DNA from 2 places in the Culturomica massiliensis genome. Region 2 is predicted to be linked to the other one. Evidence: riboswitches for the same ligand, from Rfam matches in the RefSeq annotation. Region 2 holds a riboswitch; the other holds the start of a gene.

Region 1 (9,346 bases), 230 kb from region 2:
TCTCCTTTCCGGAAACGCCATGCCACATTCATATTATATACTTTCCGTCCGGAATTTTTCAGTTCGTAAAATCCGGCAGTCGACCAGGAGCTTTGGTTGTCGGCAAAGGATTGACAAGCAATTCCCCATAGAATTCCGATCAAAATAATATATTTTTTCATAGAGACAGAGATATAATTTATTTAGCAAACAGGATGATCATGCTTTATTAATAAACGAACATCTTGAATATCGTTTTATTTTAAATGTTAATGAAAGAGTCGTTTATTCTTTTCCGCTTTCCAAAATCAGGCGGATTGATAATTGGAAATTGACAGATATAGATCCGGACGACTTTCTGAACTTCGTATTTATTTCGCCTTTATCCTAAAATTAATATCAGGATGGATCATTTTTACCGGTTCGCATAGCAGGCGAAATTTCGGTAAATATAATACTTCTGATTTCAATATGCCAAAAAAAGAGCAGTCGGATCTTTATCGGATATATGGTTTTGTAAGGTATGCCTGAAGAAGACGTCTTTGTTCCGGATATTTTTGCTGGTATTTTATTTGGCGTATCCTTGTCATTCAATATATTTTTCAGGAAAGAAATGAGTGAAAATAATCTTATAGGATCGGGTACTGGCTTGATTGATATATGATTACGAAAATGAGACAGCCGATTTGTGATGTATTATATTTCTTTAAGAAACATTGGGGAATCGGAATCTTATGTATATTTGTAAAAAGTGAAATTATGAAGAATGAAGATCAGTGTAAATCGGGGTTGTTGTATAAGAATTTTTCTATCGTTTTGATGCAGACTTTTACTTCCCGTTACATCGATATTTCTGAAAAAGAACTTTTCCGGGATAAAAGATCCGGGGATATCGACGATCAGTTGTTTACTCATCAGGAAAGGATTATCGACAGGTACGAACTCGAAGGTTTCAGTATTAGGATTCAGATTGATGAGCCCAATGTTGCTGTATTGGAAGGGCATGTACAGGTTTTGGTTGCTGTTTTCTTCGATAGAACGATGCAATTGTCTTACCGTATTGTGGTTCCTCCGGGGGAGGCGGACGAGAATGCCGTGTTGCCGGAGGAGGATAGGGAAGAAAGAGAACGGGAGAAGCAAAAGTTTTGCCGGATCAGCGAACCCTTTAATACAGATCAGTTGATTGTGGTGGCCGGTATTGTGCAACGCGTCGAACACTGGATTTATAATAAGGAAAAATGCCGGCAGGAGATCGACGGAGCCTTGAAGAAAGTAAAGATTACGGGACTGCATTTGGATGCCGGCGGCAGATATCGGGAAAAGGACGTTTATGAGCCGGGAATTTCATTTGAAGAAGTGCAGAGACGTTACCGTAAATACTTTGACAGGACACCTGAGAAAGATTTTTATTATCCGGACCATAATTATATCTATATTGATATCTGGGAAACGGTCGGGCATCAGGGAACGGTTATGTTCGACAGGATGAAGGAAGACGATATTATCCAGCATATTGAGAAATTTCATCGTTCGGAATTGGTGGGATTAATGACTTTGTATCCGGAAGAATGGCCTTACCGGATGGAAAAAAGTTTTGGAGATATATGCGGAAAAAATATTGCGATTGATACGGACGACCTCGTGCTTGTCAATGAGAATGTATGTGTGGTGATCGGTACTTATGGGAAGCGTGGGAACTGTGCTGCGACAAATTGGAAAGAACATCTGGGCAGAAGGGAGTGTTATCACGTCAGTTGGCCGGAATATCTCGTGTTGGTTGAAATTTTGCTGGCGAAAAAACAAACGATCAATTATGTGCTGAATAAGTATATTTATAATTCCCACCGGGCTATGGAAAAAGATTTCCAGCATCAGGACAATGTGCACGATATGATCAAAGAAAATGCCCGTTTGAGTGTGGAATTGTCGAATATCGTTCTAAAACTCGATTCGGTGCGGTATTTGCGCTACATGTCGCATAAATACATGTATCATCAGACAGCCCGGAATCTGAAAATCGAGGAAGATGAGAAACAGTTGAATATGACGATCAAGCAAGTGGATAAGTCCTTGAATAATGTCAGTAATATGTTGGAAATCAGTCAGGCCAATAGTACGAAATACATATTGTTATTTATATCCGTAGCTTCTTTGTTTTCTGTTATATTGCAAGGGGATGAAGTGCCTTTATTAACGGATTTATCTCAGGAATTGGGTAAGCAAACAGCTACGGTTTTGGTTTTGCTGACGGTTTTGGGTGTTATATTCGGGTTTGTCGTTTTATTGAAAACAGCCGTGAAATATATAGCTAAAATATTGCGTTTGAACGAGCCCGGATATATTATGCTATTCGTGTATCTGACATCGGTTTTTATTATAGTTTTGCAACAGAATACAATTTTGTTGTTATCCGAATGGTATGCTAAGATCGGGCGTTTACCGATTATAGTCGTATCGGTGGTTATTGCCTCTGTTGTGGCTGCGGGGCTGATATCCTGCATAAAAATGATAGTGGGGGATACGAATGGAAAATTGAGAAAACATAAATCTGATGTGAAATGATCCGGAATTATAAATTTGAAGACAGAACGACATTGTGTGATTTTTTTGCAATTGTGCTCGAAGAGCATAAGGACTATATATCTCACGGGGAACTTCAGATGGGGATTGCAACGGATCCCGGTATATTGGCTGCCGATTATAAGCAAAAATGGCTGCAATACTTGGACAGGCAGACAGCGGATCCCTCCAATACCGTGTTGTTGTATGAAGACAACGGTATTTTGACCGGATTTATCATATTCGGTGTTATGGAAGACGGGGCAGAACCTTATGGTGTAATTTTCGATATGGCTGTTGCTCCGGATGCCCGGGGAAAACGTATCGGGGAGCAGTTGCTGGAAAAAGCTGTAGAGAATTTCCGGGAACGCGGGATCCGCAACTGTTATCTGGAATCGGGCGTTAATAACCATTCGGCTCATCATTTTTTTCAAAAACACGGTTTTGCACAGGTCTCCGATATCTTTCGAATGAAATTGTGATTGTACCTGTTACCGGAACGATCTGCCCGAACTGTTATTGCTCTGAAATTATCTGCATGTAAAATTTGGGATTTACGAATTTTCCCTGAAAAGGGTAATATGTTTGATCTGAAATAGTAAGTTAGAATAACTTAAAGATTCTTTACGACTTATTCTCTATTTAAAGTTTATAATTAAAGTCCGGAATTGCTTTGTTTTCTTGAATATTCTGTTTTAATTTGTTTCCGGAAAAAGGGGGTGCCTCTTTCATGAGGCTGAGATTATACCCGATGAACCTGATACGGTTAGTACCGTCGTAGGGAGTTTTTTTGAGTATCCGACTTCTCTGAACGTGCGCGGCACACTCTCTTTCCATAGATAACATATTTAAGAGAGTTTATGTTCGACGTACAATTTATTACTCATTTTACCGATACGATTACTTATCTTGATTCTGTGCGGATTGCGCTGGAAGGAGGTTGCCGCTGGATACAGTTGCGCATGAAAGAGGCGACGGAGGAGGAAGCAGAAGTTGTTGCCCGACAGACGCAGGCTCTGTGTTCTGATTACGGAGCAGTTTTTATTATCGACGACCGGGTGGAATTGGTGAAAAAGATTGGAGCCGACGGGGTGCATCTCGGTAAGCAGGATATGCCGGTGGGGGAAGCCCGGCGGTTTTTGGGAACTGCATTCCGTATCGGCGGGACAGCTAATACGTTTGAAGACATACGGCGACATGCGATGGACGGTGCCGATTATATCGGTTGTGGCCCTTTTCGGTTTACGACAACCAAGCAAAAGTTAGCTCCCGTGCTCGGATTGGAGGGATATCGAGTTATTTTAGGCCGGATGCATGAGGTTGGCATCGGATTACCGATTGTCGGAATTGGCGGTATTACAACCGAAGATATCCCGCCCTTAAAAGCTGTCGGATTAAATGGAATTGCTCTAAGTGGTAGTGTATTGCGTGCAGCCGATCCGGTAGCGGAAATGAAAAAAATCATTGAATTGACAAAATAAATTCCGGATAATTATGAAAGATCAAATTAAAATTACGTATCCCGATTCGGAGAAAATTTACATGCCCGGTAACTTGTTTCCTGAGCTACGGGTCGGCATGCGGCGTGTAAAGCTGACCCCGACGGTAACTGTGGTGGATGGCGAACAGGTGATGACCGAAAATACTCCGGTCTATATATATGATACCAGCGGAGCATATAGCGATCCGGAAACGGATATTGATTTGAAAAAGGGATTGCCTCGTTTGCGTGAAGAATGGATCCGGCAGCGCGATGTGGAGCGTCTGCCGGAGATCAGTTCCGAATACGGTAAGGCCAGGCTGGCTGACAGGAGTCTGGATCATCTTCGTTTCGACCACATTCAATTGCCTTACCGGGCAATAGAAGGGCGGGAGATATCCCAGATGTATTATGCCAGGCAGGGTATTGTTACGCCTGAAATGGAGTATGTGGCTATTCGTGAGAATATGAATTGCCGGGAGTTGGGTATCGACTCATACATAACAGCGGAGTTTGTACGACAGGAAATTGCGGCCGGTCGTGCGGTATTGCCGGCCAATATCAATCATCCCGAAGCCGAACCGATGATTATCGGTTCGAAATTTCTTGTCAAGATCAACACCAATATCGGTAATTCGGCAACGACGTCTACGATCGAGGAGGAAGTCGAGAAGGCGATCTGGAGCTGTAAATGGGGTGGAGATACCCTGATGGATTTGTCGACGGGCCGGAATATTCATGAAACCCGCGAATGGATTATCCGTAACTGCCCGGTACCTGTAGGAACTGTGCCGATGTATCAGGCAATGGAAAAGGTAGGAGGAAAGGCTGAAGAACTGACCTGGGAACTGTTTCGCGATACGTTGATTGAGCAGTGTGAACAGGGGGTTGATTACTTTACGATCCATTGCGGAATTCGTTTGAAAAATATCCGTTACGCCAATAGTCGCCTGTGTGGTATGGTAAGCCGTGGCGGTAGTATTATTTCCCAATGGTGTCTGGCGCATCGGAAAGAAAGTTTTTTATATGAGCATTTCGATGATATCTGTGATATTTGTGCACAATACGATGTGGCTTTGTCTCTGGGAGATGGGTTACGTCCGGGATCGATTTACGACGCCAACGACAAGGCTCAGTTTGCTGAGTTGGATACGATGGGCGAGTTGGTGCAACGGGCTTGGGCAAAGAATGTACAAGCATTTATTGAGGGACCGGGACATGTGCCGATGCATAAAATACGGGAGAATATGGAGAGGCAGATTGAGAAATGTCACGGTGCTCCGTTTTATACCCTCGGACCGTTAGTGACCGATATTGCTCCGGGATATGATCATATAACGAGCGCCATTGGTGCGGCTCAGATCGGCTGGTACGGTACGGCAATGCTTTGCTATGTAACTCCGAAGGAGCATCTTGCATTGCCTCAGAAGGAGGATGTGCGCGTGGGAGTCGTGACATATAAGATTGCAGCCCATGCGGCAGATTTGGCCAAGGGCCATCCCGGGGCCGATGTACGTGATAATGCATTGAGTAAGGCTCGTTATGAGTTTCGGTGGAAAGATCAGTTTAATTTAAGTCTTGATCCGGAGCGTGCTTTGCAGTACTACCGTGAAGCCAACCATCTGAATGGAAAATACTGTACAATGTGCGGACCTCATTTTTGTGCGATGCGTATCAGCCGGCAATTGCGTGATTGTGAATATACGGCTGAAACCGAGACAGAATCGACTGTCGGAGTAGAAAATAATCCATGTATAAAATAAGCTGAAAAGATGATTGAAACAAGAGTATCACAGGGAATCGTAAGTACCTATTTTGACAAATTACAGAGAAATCTTGATTTGGATGTTGCCATTGTCGGCGGAGGGCCGTCGGGTATCGTAGCTGCCTATTATCTGGCTAAGGCCGGTTTGAAGGTAGCTCAGTTCGACCGTAAACTTGCTCCGGGAGGAGGTATGTGGGGCGGTGCTATGATGTTTAACCAGATTGTTATTCAGGAGGAGGCAATGCCGGTTGTACGCGATTTTGAAATCCGTTACGAATCATGCGGAGACGGACTTTATGTTATGGATTCGGTTGAAAGTACTTCTTCATTACTTTATCATGCTGTGCATGCCGGGGCTACGATTTTTAACTGCTATTCGGTTGAAGATGTGATTTTTAAGAATAACAAAGTAAGTGGGGTTGTTGTAAACTGGACGCCTGTTTTGCGTGAAGGATTGCATGTCGATCCGTTGAATATTTTGGCTAAAACCGTTATCGACGGTACGGGACATGATAGTGAAATAGCTTCTACGGTTGCCCGTAAAAACGGTATCAAGCTGGCAACAGAGACCGGAGGTGTTATCGGTGAACGTTCCCTGGATGTAACTGCAGGTGAAGAGGAAGTTGTAAACGGTACGAAGGAAATTTATCCCGGTCTTTATGTTTGCGGTATGGCGGCTTCGGCTGTGTCAGGTACTCCGCGTATGGGGCCGATTTTCGGCGGTATGCTGATGTCGGGTAAGAAGGTTGCCGATGAGATTATTGCTCGCTTTAAGAAATAACGATTTTCAACACAAAAAAACAACAACCCTGTTCTGCCAAATGGGCGGGACGGAGTTGTTGCCTGTTTAAGAGACGGTTTGAATCAGCTTATCCAGATGCTGCAGAAAGGCTTCGGTGTCGTCGGGAGAGCGATAACGGTTCCAGACATCACCCAAAAGAGCTGCTCCGCCGAATCCCAATGTCCGGACCGTCGTAAGATTGTCGGCCGTTATCCCTCCCAGTGCAATGATTTTGGTATCTATAATGCCTTTGCGGGCAGCAGTCCGGAGTTGCTCCATTGAAAATTCCGACCGATACCCTTGTTTGGAAATACTGTTGAAAATAGGACTGAGAAAGAGGTAATCGGTTTGTTTTTTGTATTCGGTAATTTCTTCCAGTGAATGGCAGGAACGGCTTATCGAACCGTTATAACCGTCCGGTATGTCCGGGTTACGCTTGTTGAGATGTATTCCTGCCAGTCCGTACCGTTGCTGAAGGGTAAAATGATCGTGTAAAACGATGCCGGCACGATGTGAGGCCGGTAGCTCCTCGATCAGGGCTGCCAGCTCTTTTTCACTGCATCCCGGTTTACGTAGGTGAAGACGGAAGCCCTTATCGAGTATGGCTGTCAGTGCGGTTGCTTCCTGAGGCAGGAAATCCGGTGTTGTCAGGATGATCAGGCGTAAGTTCATAAGCATTTACTGTTTAGTGTATCCGGGAAATGCCATAGCGGACCGTTTCCCGCGCCGAGGTGTAAGTCACGGGCAGCAGCAATGGCATTGTCTGTGTATCTTTTGGCCTGCCGGACAGCTTCGGACAATGTGTAGCCGTATCCCAACAAAGTGGCGATTGCCGATGAGAGGGTACATCCCGTACCGTGGAGATTGGAGGTGTCGATGCGTGGACTGGTGAATACGTGTAATGTGCCGTCGTAAAGTACATCCGTCGTATCGTTTCCTTCCAGATGACCTCCTTTGACCAGAAAAGCACAACCATAACGGTTATAAAGGGTTGTTGCTGCGGTTTTCATTTCAGAAACAGTGCGTACCGGAGTGTCTAATAGCAGAGAAACTTCGTCCAGATTCGGAGTTACCAGGCAGCAAAGCGGAAACAACTCATGACAAACGGCTTCGATGGCGTCGGGTTGGGTTAAGGTTCGGCCACTGGTAGATACCATTACAGGATCGAGTATGACATTGCGGCAAGGGTAATGTCGGAGAACGGTGGCAACTGCCTGGACAATACCGGCAGTTCCCGTTATACCGATTTTGATTGCTGCGGGTTTCATGTCGCTTAGTACGGCTTCTGTCTGTTGTCTGACAAGTACAGGTTTCAGATATTCTACAGTCCTGACGCCTTGGGTATTTTGTACTGTAATGGCTGTAATGGTTGTGGTAGCATATCCGCCTAAGGCGGATATTGTTTTGATGTCGGCCTGTATTCCGGCGCCGCCTGACGGATCGGAACCGGCAATGGATAGTATGATAGGAGGCGTATTCATATTACGGAATCCGTTGATTTATTCTTTCAAGTCTTTATTCTTCCTGAATGGAGATGTCTGTGATTTGGGGTATTTATATTGACAAAGGTACATTTTAATTGTAGATTTTAGATTAACGGTTTTAGATTCTGTCTTACTTTAAAGAATAATAGCTTACTTTGCTTACAATATGCCATAGTTTCGTGGAAATTATAACCGGAATCAGTATATTTTACTTCAGGTTGTATGTTTTAACTGTAAATTTAAAATTACTTGACAGACCGGTTTGTTATTGGATTTATTCAATCCGGAATTGTAAATTTGCAATTAAAGCCTGTGGTTTATCAGTTAGCTGAAAACGGATTTTGGAAATTACTCTTATCTTTGCCGGCAGTGCGATACTAACTAAACTATACAATGATAAAAAACAACATCTTGGATACTATCGGGAATACCCCGATGGTAAGAATCAATTCATTATGCCCCAATCCCCGGGTAAATATCTATGCCAAATTGGAAGGGTTTAATCCGACAGGAAGTATAAAAGACCGTATTGCCTTGCAAATGATCGAACAGGCTGAACGGGAAGGGCGTTTGACGAAAGGAAAGACGATTATCGAGCCGACTTCCGGCAATACGGGAATAGGACTGGCTATTATCGGTATTATCAAAGGTTATCCTGTGGAAATTGTGATGAGTGAAGGTGTTTCAGTAGAACGCCGGAAAATTATCCGTTCTTATGGAGGTAAAGTAACTCTTACTCCGGCAGCAGAAGGGACTGACGGAGCTATTCGTAAGGCCCGTCAATTGGTGGCAGCCGCTCCGGAAAAATATTTTATGCCGGACCAGTTTTCCAATGCGGCCAATTATCAGGCGCATTATGAGAATACTGCCATAGAAATCTGGCAGCAGACAGAAGGAGAAATCGATTATTTGGTATGTGCTTTAGGGACTTCGGGTACGATTATGGGACTTTCGAAATTTTTGAAACGTTGTAAGCCGGAACTGAAGGTGGTTTGTGCCCATCCGATCAAAGGACATTATATTCAGGGACTTAAAAATATGGAGGAGGCCATTGTACCGGCTATCTATGATCCTTCCCGTATCGATATACAGGTGATGATCGAAAGCGAGGAAGCGATAGCGATGGCCCGGGAGATAATAGGCAAAGAAGGTATTTTTGCAGGAATGAGCAGTGGTGCGGCTATGCTCGCTGCATTACGTACGGCAGAACAGATCGGATCCGGAAATATCGTCGTCGTATTTCCGGACCGGGCGGAAAAATACCTCAGTACCCCGATGTTTGCTAATCTGGCGGATTA
Region 2 (9,346 bases):
TGGTTACAAACAAGTTGTAGAACCGAACAATGTGAAGAATTCACAATTTGTTCAGCCTTTGTTTGAGTTCTCTGGTGCCTGTGCCGGTTGTGGTGAAACTCCGTATATCAAATTAATCACTCAGTTGTTCGGAGAAAGAATGATGGTAGCTAATGCAACGGGTTGTTCTTCTATTTACGGTGCATCTGCTCCCTCTACTCCTTATTGTACAAATTATAAGACGGGGCGTGGTCCGGCCTGGGCTAATTCATTATTTGAAGATAATGCTGAATTCGGTTTCGGTATGGCAGAAGGTGCAAACCGTTTACGTGAAAGAGTGAAGAGATTGCTGGAAGAAAACATGTCAGCTTTCTCTGCTGCTGTACAAGCTGCTGCTACTGCATGGATTGCCGGTTTTGATGATAAAGACCAGACTTTGGCTTTGAGCGATGCATTGCTTGCTGCCCTGGAAAAAGAGACTGCTCCGGTAGCTAAGGAAATTTTAAGTCTGAAGGCTTATTTCACGAAGAAATCTCAATGGATATTCGGTGGTGACGGTTGGGCTTATGATATCGGTTACGGTGGTGTAGATCATGTATTGGCCAGCGGACATGACGTAAATATTTTGGTTGTCGATACCGAAGTATATTCGAATACCGGTGGACAGTCTTCTAAATCAACGCCGACGGGTGCCGTTGCCAAGTTTGCTGCCAGCGGTAAACGGGTAAGGAAAAAAGATTTGGGTATGATGGCTATGTCTTATGGCTATGTTTATGTAGCACAGGTAGCAATGGGGGCAAATCAGGCTCAATATATCAAAGCATTGAAAGAAGCGGAAGCATATCCGGGACCGTCTTTGATTATAGCTTACGCTCCCTGTATCAACCACGGTTTGAAGGCTAGCATGGGTAAATCACAGGCAGAGGAGAAAAAAGCCGTTGAGTGTGGTTACTGGCAGTTGTATCGTTATAATCCGTTGTTGGAGTGTGAAGGTAAAAATCCGTTCCAATTGGATTCTAAGGAACCTGATTTCTCTAAATTCCGTGAGTTCCTGATGGGTGAAGTACGTTTCAATTCTTTGGTAAAAGCTGCTCCTGCAGATGCAGAGAAGCTGTTTGAAACAACAGAAGCAAATGCCAAATGGAGATACGAAGGTTATAAACGTCATGCTGAAATGAAGTATGGTGAATAAATAAGATCTTTGGATCCGGATAAGGGCTGCATTTTGCAGCCCTTTTTTTATGGAATGGGGAGGAAAAGATACAAACCGGACTGATAATTGATATGGGAAGGATATATTGCAATCTGTTCTTATTCCGCTTGCCGAGCTTTTAGTGTTGATTGTTTTTTATAAAAATTTACATTAAATTGCATATCCTATTTTTTTTCGTATTTTTGACTGTAATTTTATGTCGTTAGGTATAAAGAACAAAAGTGTAAGTTTAAAAGATAATTTTATGGAAGAATTAGAAACAAAAAATCAGGAGCAACCCAAACAAACGATTATAATTCAGCAGCCTGTTTCCCGTTCGAATGGTTTGGGTACTGCGGGGTTTGTATTGGCATTGATTGCATTATTTTTAGGCTGGATTCCGTTTTTAGGCTGGATTGTATGGTTGTTAGGACTTATTTTTTCTGCCTGCGGTATGTTTAAAGCTCCCAGGGGGCTTGCTATTGCCGGACTGGTAATATCTCTGATCGGGGTGATATTATTGCTGGCTGTTTTCGGTGCCGTAACTGCTGCTCTTACGTTGTGATAAAAACGGGGGATGCGACTTTCTGAATCTTCACAGATTTAATAGAAGAAAAATAATGGGGCGATGAAAAAATATTTTCATTACCCTATTTTTGTTTCTATAAACTTTTTCTTTTGGGTATTTTCTTAATTTTTATTTACCTTTGAGCCATTATTAACAGTCAGAAAGGGGTGCCTGAATAGTACGGGCTGAGATTATACCCATTGAACCTGATCCGGGTAATGCCGGCGAAGGGAGTTATGTAACAGATGTGCGCCTTTCTGTTATAATTTAAAGCACAAATGAATAAAAAATTTTGGATCATTGCCACATTATTGCATTGTGGTTTGTATGCCGTTGCAGAAACAGAAACGACGGATTCTTTGCGTCATGTAAATCTTGAAGAGGCTCAGGTCTTTTCAACGCGTGCAACAGCGAGGACTCCGATTGCTTTTGTCAATATCAGTAAAGAGGCAATTCAGAAACAAAATGCCGGTTTGGATATTCCGTTTTTATTGTTGATGACGCCTTCCGTATTGACCACGACAGATGCCGGTGCCGGAATCGGCTACTCGACGATACGTGTACGGGGTACCGATGCGACTCGTATTAATGTAACCACTAACGGTATTCCGATGAATGATGCGGAGAGTCATGCTATTTTTTGGGTGAATACGCCGGATTTGGCTTCTTCTTTGAAAGATATGCAGATACAGCGCGGGGCCGGAACTTCAACGAACGGGGCCGGTGCTTTCGGGGGAAGTATCAATATGCAGACAGAGAGCTCTGCCATCAATCCTTATGCAGAAATCAGCGGTTCTTACGGTTCGTTTAATACACAGAAAGAAACGTTTAAAGTGGGAACCGGTCTGGTGAATAATCGTTGGGCTTTCGATGCCCGGCTTTCGCATATTAAAAGTGATGGTTATAGAGACCGGGCTTCTGCCCAATTGAAATCTTATTTTGCTCAGGCCGGGTATTACGGAGATAAAACGACGGTTAAATTTATTACTTTCGGTGGCAAAGAAGAAACTTATCATGCCTGGGACGGTATAACCAAGGATATGCTGGAAACCGATCGTACCTATAACCCGAATGGAGTAATTGAAGATGAGAACGGAAAGGCTGTGGGTTTTTATGATGATCAACTGGATGTGTATCGTCAAACCCATTATCAGTTATTATTCAACCATATTTTCAATCCGGCCTGGAATTTAAATGTTGCTTTTCATTACACCGGCGGGGAAGGATATTACCAGGAATACAAGAATGGCCGCTATCTGGCCGAATATGGATTACAACCTTATGTGGATGCTGAAGGCAAAACGGTTGAAACTTCGAATTTAATCCGGAGAAAGAATGTCGCCAGTGATTTCGGTGGTATGGTTTTTTCTTTAAATTATCAAACCGGAAAATTACAGGCATCTCTCGGAGGCGGAATGAATAAATACAAGAATGATCACGATGGAAATGTAATTTGGGTGAAAAATTATATCGGCGATCTTGCTCCCGATCATAAGTTCTATGAAAATACCGGAGAGAAACTGGATGCCAATATATACGGACGTCTGAATTATGAATTTGTACGTAATCTGAATTTTTACGTCGATTTACAATATCGTCATATTAATTATACGATAAAAGGAGTGAACGATAAATACGATTGGAGTGCGGGTCATATGCAGCCATTGAATTTGGATGAAACCTTTAACTTTTTTAATCCGAAAGCGGGACTTTTCTGGCAGATCAATTCTCAAAACAGTGCTTACGCTTCATTTGCTGTAGCGCAGAAGGAACCGACCCGAAATAATTACACTGACGGTTTCTTTACCCAACGCCCCAAAGCCGAACGCCTGCTGGATTATGAGCTCGGATATACTTTCCGCTCGGGCCGTTTTACTGCCGGCGTGAATTTGTATTATATGGATTATAAAGATCAACTGGTATTGACCGGACAGTTGAACGAGATCGGAGAAGCCGTATCAGCTAACGTAAAAGATAGTTATCGTACGGGTGCCGAATTGTCGGCCGGAATGAGGTTTACAAATTGGTTGCGTTGGGATGTCAATGCGACGTTGAGCCGTAACCGGATTAAGCATTATACGGAATATTTGAGCGATGTGAATGAAAACTGGAAAGATATGACAACAGCAGATGGCGGTATTTCTCAAACAGCCAATTATTTGGGATCCACTCCGATTTCTTTTTCTCCGGATTTTATGTTGAATAGTTTGATTGCTTTCAATTATAAGGGATTGGATGCCTCGTTACAGTCTCAGTATGTAAGTAAGCAGTACCTGAATAATTCCGGGGATAATGATTGTACATTGGATGCTTATTTTGTAAGTAATTTGAATGTAAGTTATACTTTCAAGCTGCCGGCGATGAAATCGGTAACGGTAGGGGTAACGGTGTATAACCTGTTCGATGAAACGTATGAAAGCAACGGATATGCCAGTCGTACGGCTGTTTACCCGACACCGGACAGAATCAAACCGGCAGGTGTCAAACCGGAAATAGTACCTTATGCGGCTTATTATCCCAATGCCGGAATTAATGCGTTGGCGTATCTGACGTTGCGATTTTAAAAGATAAGGTTGGAACCGGTGTTAATATCGGTTCCGATTGTAAATCAAAAATTTATGGGTTCGTATCTTGGTTTTTTGTAATTTTATTCTTTTATAGTCGATCTGAAATTTACATTTTAAAGCAGCTATGGATTATTTAGAAATTATCGGGACCCTTGTCGGATTGCTATATCTCTGGTTCGAATATAAAGCGAGTATCTGGCTTTGGGCTGCGGGTATTGTCATGCCGGCTTTAAGTCTTATGGTGTATTATCGGTCCGGATTATATGCGGATTTCGGTATTAATATTTACTATCTTTTAGCCGGTATATACGGTTGGGCGATGTGGTTAAAAGGGGCTTCCGGTAAGAAAGAGCTTCCGGTTATACATACGCCTATAAAACAGATTTTGCCGTTGACAGCTATAGCTGTCGGGTTATTGTTGTTTATTGCCTGGATATTGATTCGTTTTACGGATAGTACAGTTCCCTGGCTTGACAGTTTGACAACGGCATTGAGTATTGTGGCCATGTGGATGTTGGCTTATAAACATGCCGAACAATGGTTGGTATGGATTATTGTCGATGTTGTTAGTTGTGGGTTATATATTTATAAAGGTTTACCTTTCTATGCCGCTTTATATGGATTTTATACTATAATTGCCTTCTTCGGCTATTTCAAATGGTTGAAAATGATCTCCGAAGAAAGGTAATTTATGATTTCTGGATTCTGATTTATCTCCCTAACTAACCGTTTGTTTTAATTTAGAATTTGCAATTAAAATTCTACTTTTGCCTTGTAATTGTATTGAAAGATGAAGCATTATCCTTTATGTGGTAAGGGGCATTTGCCGGAGGTTGTTATATTGGCGGACGGGAATTTTCCGAGGACCCGTTCGGCTGTTGAGATGTTAAAACGATTGCCGATAGTATGTTGTGACGGGGCGACCGGTAAATTATTGCGTCATGGGTATAAGCCTCACGCTATTGTCGGAGATGGAGATTCGCTTTCATCTGTACTTCGGAAACAATATGCTTCTATTATTCATCTGGAAAAGGAACAGGAAACCAATGATTTGAGCAAAGCTTTCCGTTTTTGTCTGGAAAAGGGTTGGAGAAATATTCTGATCCTGGGGGCAACGGGAAAAAGGGAAGATCATACTTTGGGAAATATCAGTCTTTTGATGGATTATATGTCCTGTGCTCAGGTACAGATGTTGACGGATTACGGTTTGTTTACCCCTGTTTGCGGAGATTCTGAGTTTGAGTCTTTTCCGGGACAACAGGTATCTGTGTTTAATATGGGATGTACTTATCTGAAAGGTGAAAATCTGGCTTATCCGCTCTCTCTGTTTACGAATTGGTGGCAGGGAACTTTAAATGAGGCAACTGAAACCCGTTTCCGGGTTATTACGGACGGAAAGCTGTTGGTATACCGGGTTGGCGGTTTATTGAAATAATAAGAATGTAATTTTTATCATTATTTACAAAACTTCCTAAAATTTTTATCAATCTGATTTATGTTATATATTTGCGGAAATTTAGTTATCGGTTGCATGTACGGTAATCATTTTACGGTTTATTAAATTTATTTTTCATGAAAAGGCAATTGATTTCCTTATTGGTGCTATGTTTTGGAATATTTCAATTACAAGCAGCAGATAAACAGGTGATCCGGATTTCGACAGCCGCTACGGATTTAATTTTTCAGGTGGGGGCGAACGGGCGTTTGTATCAGTCGTATTTAGGTCCCCGATTTATGAACGGGACGGATATAGAGTGTTTGTCAAAAGACAGAAATGTAGCGGCACAAGGGTGGGAAGTATATCCGGGTTCAGGAATGGAGGATTATTTTGAACCGGCATTAGGTATCACTCATAATGATGGGAATATGGCGACTTTGTTGAAGTTTGTTTCACAGGAAGTCCGTCGGATAGATACGAATGTGGAAGAAACCATAATTACATTGAAAGATGAGGTTTATCCGATCGAGGTGAAGTTACATTATGTGTCTTTTGCCAAAGAGAATGTGATTAAATCCTGGTCAGAGATATGCCATCGGGAGAAAAAGCCGGTGACTTTATTCCGTTATGCTTCTGCTATGTTTTATTTTGAAAGTCCGCGCTATTTTTTGACTGAATTCAGTGGTGATTGGGCGCGTGAGGCGATGATGACTTCTCAGGAGCTACAATTCGGTAAGAAAATTATTGACACGAAACTAGGAAGCCGGGCTGCCATGCATGCACATCCGTTTTTTCAATTGGGCCTGGGGCATCCGGTGGCTGAAAACGAAGGATTGGTATTGGTCGGTACTATCGGATGGACCGGAAATTTCCGGTTTACCTTTGAAGTGGATAATGTGGGAAATTTGCGCGTAATTTCAGGCATAAATCCTTATGCTTCCTGTTATGAGCTTGTGCCGGGAGAGGTTTTTAAGACACCTGAATTTATTTTTACTCTCAGTGGGAATGGTGTCGGCGATGCCAGTCGCAATTTGCATGATTGGGCACGGCATTACCAGGTAAAAGACGGATTGGGGGCACGGCTTACTTTATTGAATAATTGGGAAAATACCGGATTTAATTTTAATGAAGAGATATTGCTTGGTTTGATGAAAGAAGCGAAGCATTTGGGGGTCGATATGTTTTTGCTCGATGACGGTTGGTTTGGGAATAATCATCCCCGAAATGACGACCGTGCTGGTTTGGGTGACTGGGAACCAATGAAGAGTAAATTACCTAATGGTGTTGGTCCTTTAGTCGAGGGGGCCGAAAAAGCAGGAGTCAAATTCGGAATCTGGGTCGAGCCGGAAATGGTAAATCCGAAAAGTGATTTGTTTGAAGAGCATCCGGAATGGGTGATTCATCAGCCTAACCGGGAACCTTATTACTATCGCAATCAGTTAGTATTGGATATGAGTAATCCAAAAGTACAGGATTATGTATATGGGATTATTGATAACTTAATGACCCGACATCCGGGAATTGCTTTTTTCAAATGGGATTGCAACAGTCCGATCACCAATATTTATTCTCCGTATTTGAAAAATAAGCAGTCACAATTGTATATAGATCACGTACGTGGGATATATAGCGTTTTGGAGCGGCTAAAAGAAAAATATCCGAATCTGCCGATGATGCTTTGCTCCGGGGGAGGAGCCCGTTGTGATTATGAGGCATTGAAATATTTCACTGAATTTTGGCCAAGCGATAATACAGAGCCGGTGGAACGTATTTTTATTCAATGGGGATTTTCGCAAGTGTTTCCTTCACAGGTTTTGTGTGCGCATGTCACTGGCTGGGGAAAACAATCCGTCAAATTCCGAACGGATGTTGCTATGATGTGTAAATTGGGATTTGACATCGGTATTGCAGATATGACAGCAGATGAACAGGCGTTTTGTCAGGAAGCTGTGAAAAATTTTAAACGCCTTTCTCCGGTTATTCTACAAGGAGATTTTTATCGTCTGGTTTCTCCTTATGAAACAAATCATGCTGCGGTTGTACATGTCGGAAAAGATAAGCGTAAAGCAGTTCTTTATGCTTATGATTTGTATCCTCGTTTTGGAGAAAAATTATTTCCGGTAAAACTACAGGGATTAAATCCCGTTAAAAACTATAAAATTGAAGAGATCAATTTGATGCCGGGACATCAATCCGATTTAACTGCCCACGGAAAAATATATTCCGGTGATTTTTTAATGAAGGTGGGGATAGACGTGTTTACAGGTAACAAGACACATAGCCGGATTCTTGAAATAACAGCTCAATAAATAATAAGAGGTGTGGTTTCAACCGCACCTCTTATCATTTAAGGAGTAAATTATTGATTTTTTCTTTCAATGTCTGGACATTTATCGGTTTGGCAATGTAGTCTGTAAATCCGTAGGACAGGATATTTTTAACATCCTGAGAGTAGGCATAGGCAGTTACTGCAATAACCGGAACGTTGGATGATATTTTGCGAATTTCAGAAAGAGCTTCGTATCCGTTAACTTCAGGCATACGGATATCCATTAGAAGTATGACAGGATTATAGAGCTTAAAAAGAGTGATTGCTTCGCGTCCGTTATAAGCATGTAAAAGCTGGAAGTCTGCTTTTAGAACATATTCCAACAACAGGTAATTATCTCTGTTATCTTCGGCTATGACAATAATAGGTTTGTTTTTTGAATTATGCATGTATTCTGTCTGCCTAAATTAATATTCTGTTGAATATAAATGCAATTCCGAATGTAAAAATTTTATGATTTCAATATTCTAAAGTCATTTATACGGAATACGACTTTATTTGATTCACACACACACCATAAAATAATACTTATGACCCTTTTAGAGGGAGATTCAAAGGTACGTTTTTTTTGTGTAATCACAAAAATTGACAGATAGAAATTAAAATCATTCATACAGGTTATTCAATACATCATAAACAACTGTATTTCAATAATTAAAAAAATATTTATATCTATTCTTCTTTCTTACATTTCTATTTGAATTTTTCCCATTTTTATAAACTTAAAAAACGTACCTTAAATTTGGCTGAAAGATACTATTTGTTATGTGTGTAATTTGCTTTTTTACATCGCTTTCCGTTTTTATGGCATGTCTTTTTCAACTTTCTTAAACACACTACCGTATCTCGTAAAAAAAGTATATCTTTGCAGTTCGTTAATGTTGGACGTTTAATATTTTTGTTTCCGGACAGATCATGCAATATACTTTATTGGCTAAAGATAAGAATAGTGAAGCTCGTTGTGGGGTGTTAACAACGGCGCACGGGGAAATTCATACTCCTATTTTTATGCCGGTAGGAACGGTGGGAACAGTGAAAGCTGTACATGCCCGGGAATTAAAAAATGATATTCGTGCAGAAATTATTCTGGGGAATACGTATCATTTGTATTTACGTCCGGGAACAGATATATTGCAAGCTGCCGGAGGATTACATAAATTCAACGGCTGGGACAGACCCATCCTGACGGACAGCGGAGGTTTTCAGGTTTTTTCTTTGACCGATCGGCGGAAGATTACCGAAGAAGGAGTCATATTTCATTCCCACATTGATG

Evidence for each region. Region 2 has a riboswitch for thiamine pyrophosphate ahead of BN8908_RS07975 (TonB-dependent receptor). Riboswitches for the same ligand answer to the same signal wherever they lie in the genome.
Region 1: it holds a riboswitch for thiamine pyrophosphate, as region 2 does, so the genes downstream of both, BN8908_RS06780 (thiamine phosphate synthase) here and BN8908_RS07975 (TonB-dependent receptor) in region 2, are expected to answer to the same signal.

Annotation. Positions count from the first base shown of each region.
Region 1 covers NZ_LT594621.1:1,320,709-1,330,054, reverse strand. The annotation lists gene BN8908_RS06795 (glycoside hydrolase family 2 protein) at 1-161, opposite strand, end outside; gene BN8908_RS06790 (hypothetical protein) at 739-2,541, shown strand; gene BN8908_RS06785 (GNAT family N-acetyltransferase) at 2,538-3,020, shown strand; TPP riboswitch at 3,244-3,340, shown strand; gene BN8908_RS06780 (thiamine phosphate synthase) at 3,399-4,019, shown strand; gene thiC (phosphomethylpyrimidine synthase ThiC) at 4,033-5,781, shown strand; gene BN8908_RS06770 (sulfide-dependent adenosine diphosphate thiazole synthase) at 5,791-6,564, shown strand; gene BN8908_RS06765 (thiamine phosphate synthase) at 6,631-7,236, opposite strand; gene thiD (bifunctional hydroxymethylpyrimidine kinase/phosphomethylpyrimidine kinase) at 7,233-8,045, opposite strand; gene BN8908_RS06755 (PLP-dependent cysteine synthase family protein) at 8,442-9,346, shown strand, end outside.
Region 2 covers NZ_LT594621.1:1,554,409-1,563,754, reverse strand. The annotation lists gene nifJ (pyruvate:ferredoxin (flavodoxin) oxidoreductase) at 1-1,171, shown strand, start outside; gene BN8908_RS07980 (hypothetical protein) at 1,437-1,736, shown strand; TPP riboswitch at 1,893-1,990, shown strand; gene BN8908_RS07975 (TonB-dependent receptor) at 2,018-4,303, shown strand; gene pnuC (nicotinamide riboside transporter PnuC) at 4,431-4,994, shown strand; gene BN8908_RS07965 (thiamine diphosphokinase) at 5,097-5,741, shown strand; gene BN8908_RS07960 (alpha-galactosidase) at 5,879-8,053, shown strand; gene BN8908_RS07955 (response regulator) at 8,088-8,462, opposite strand; gene tgt (tRNA guanosine(34) transglycosylase Tgt) at 8,989-9,346, shown strand, end outside.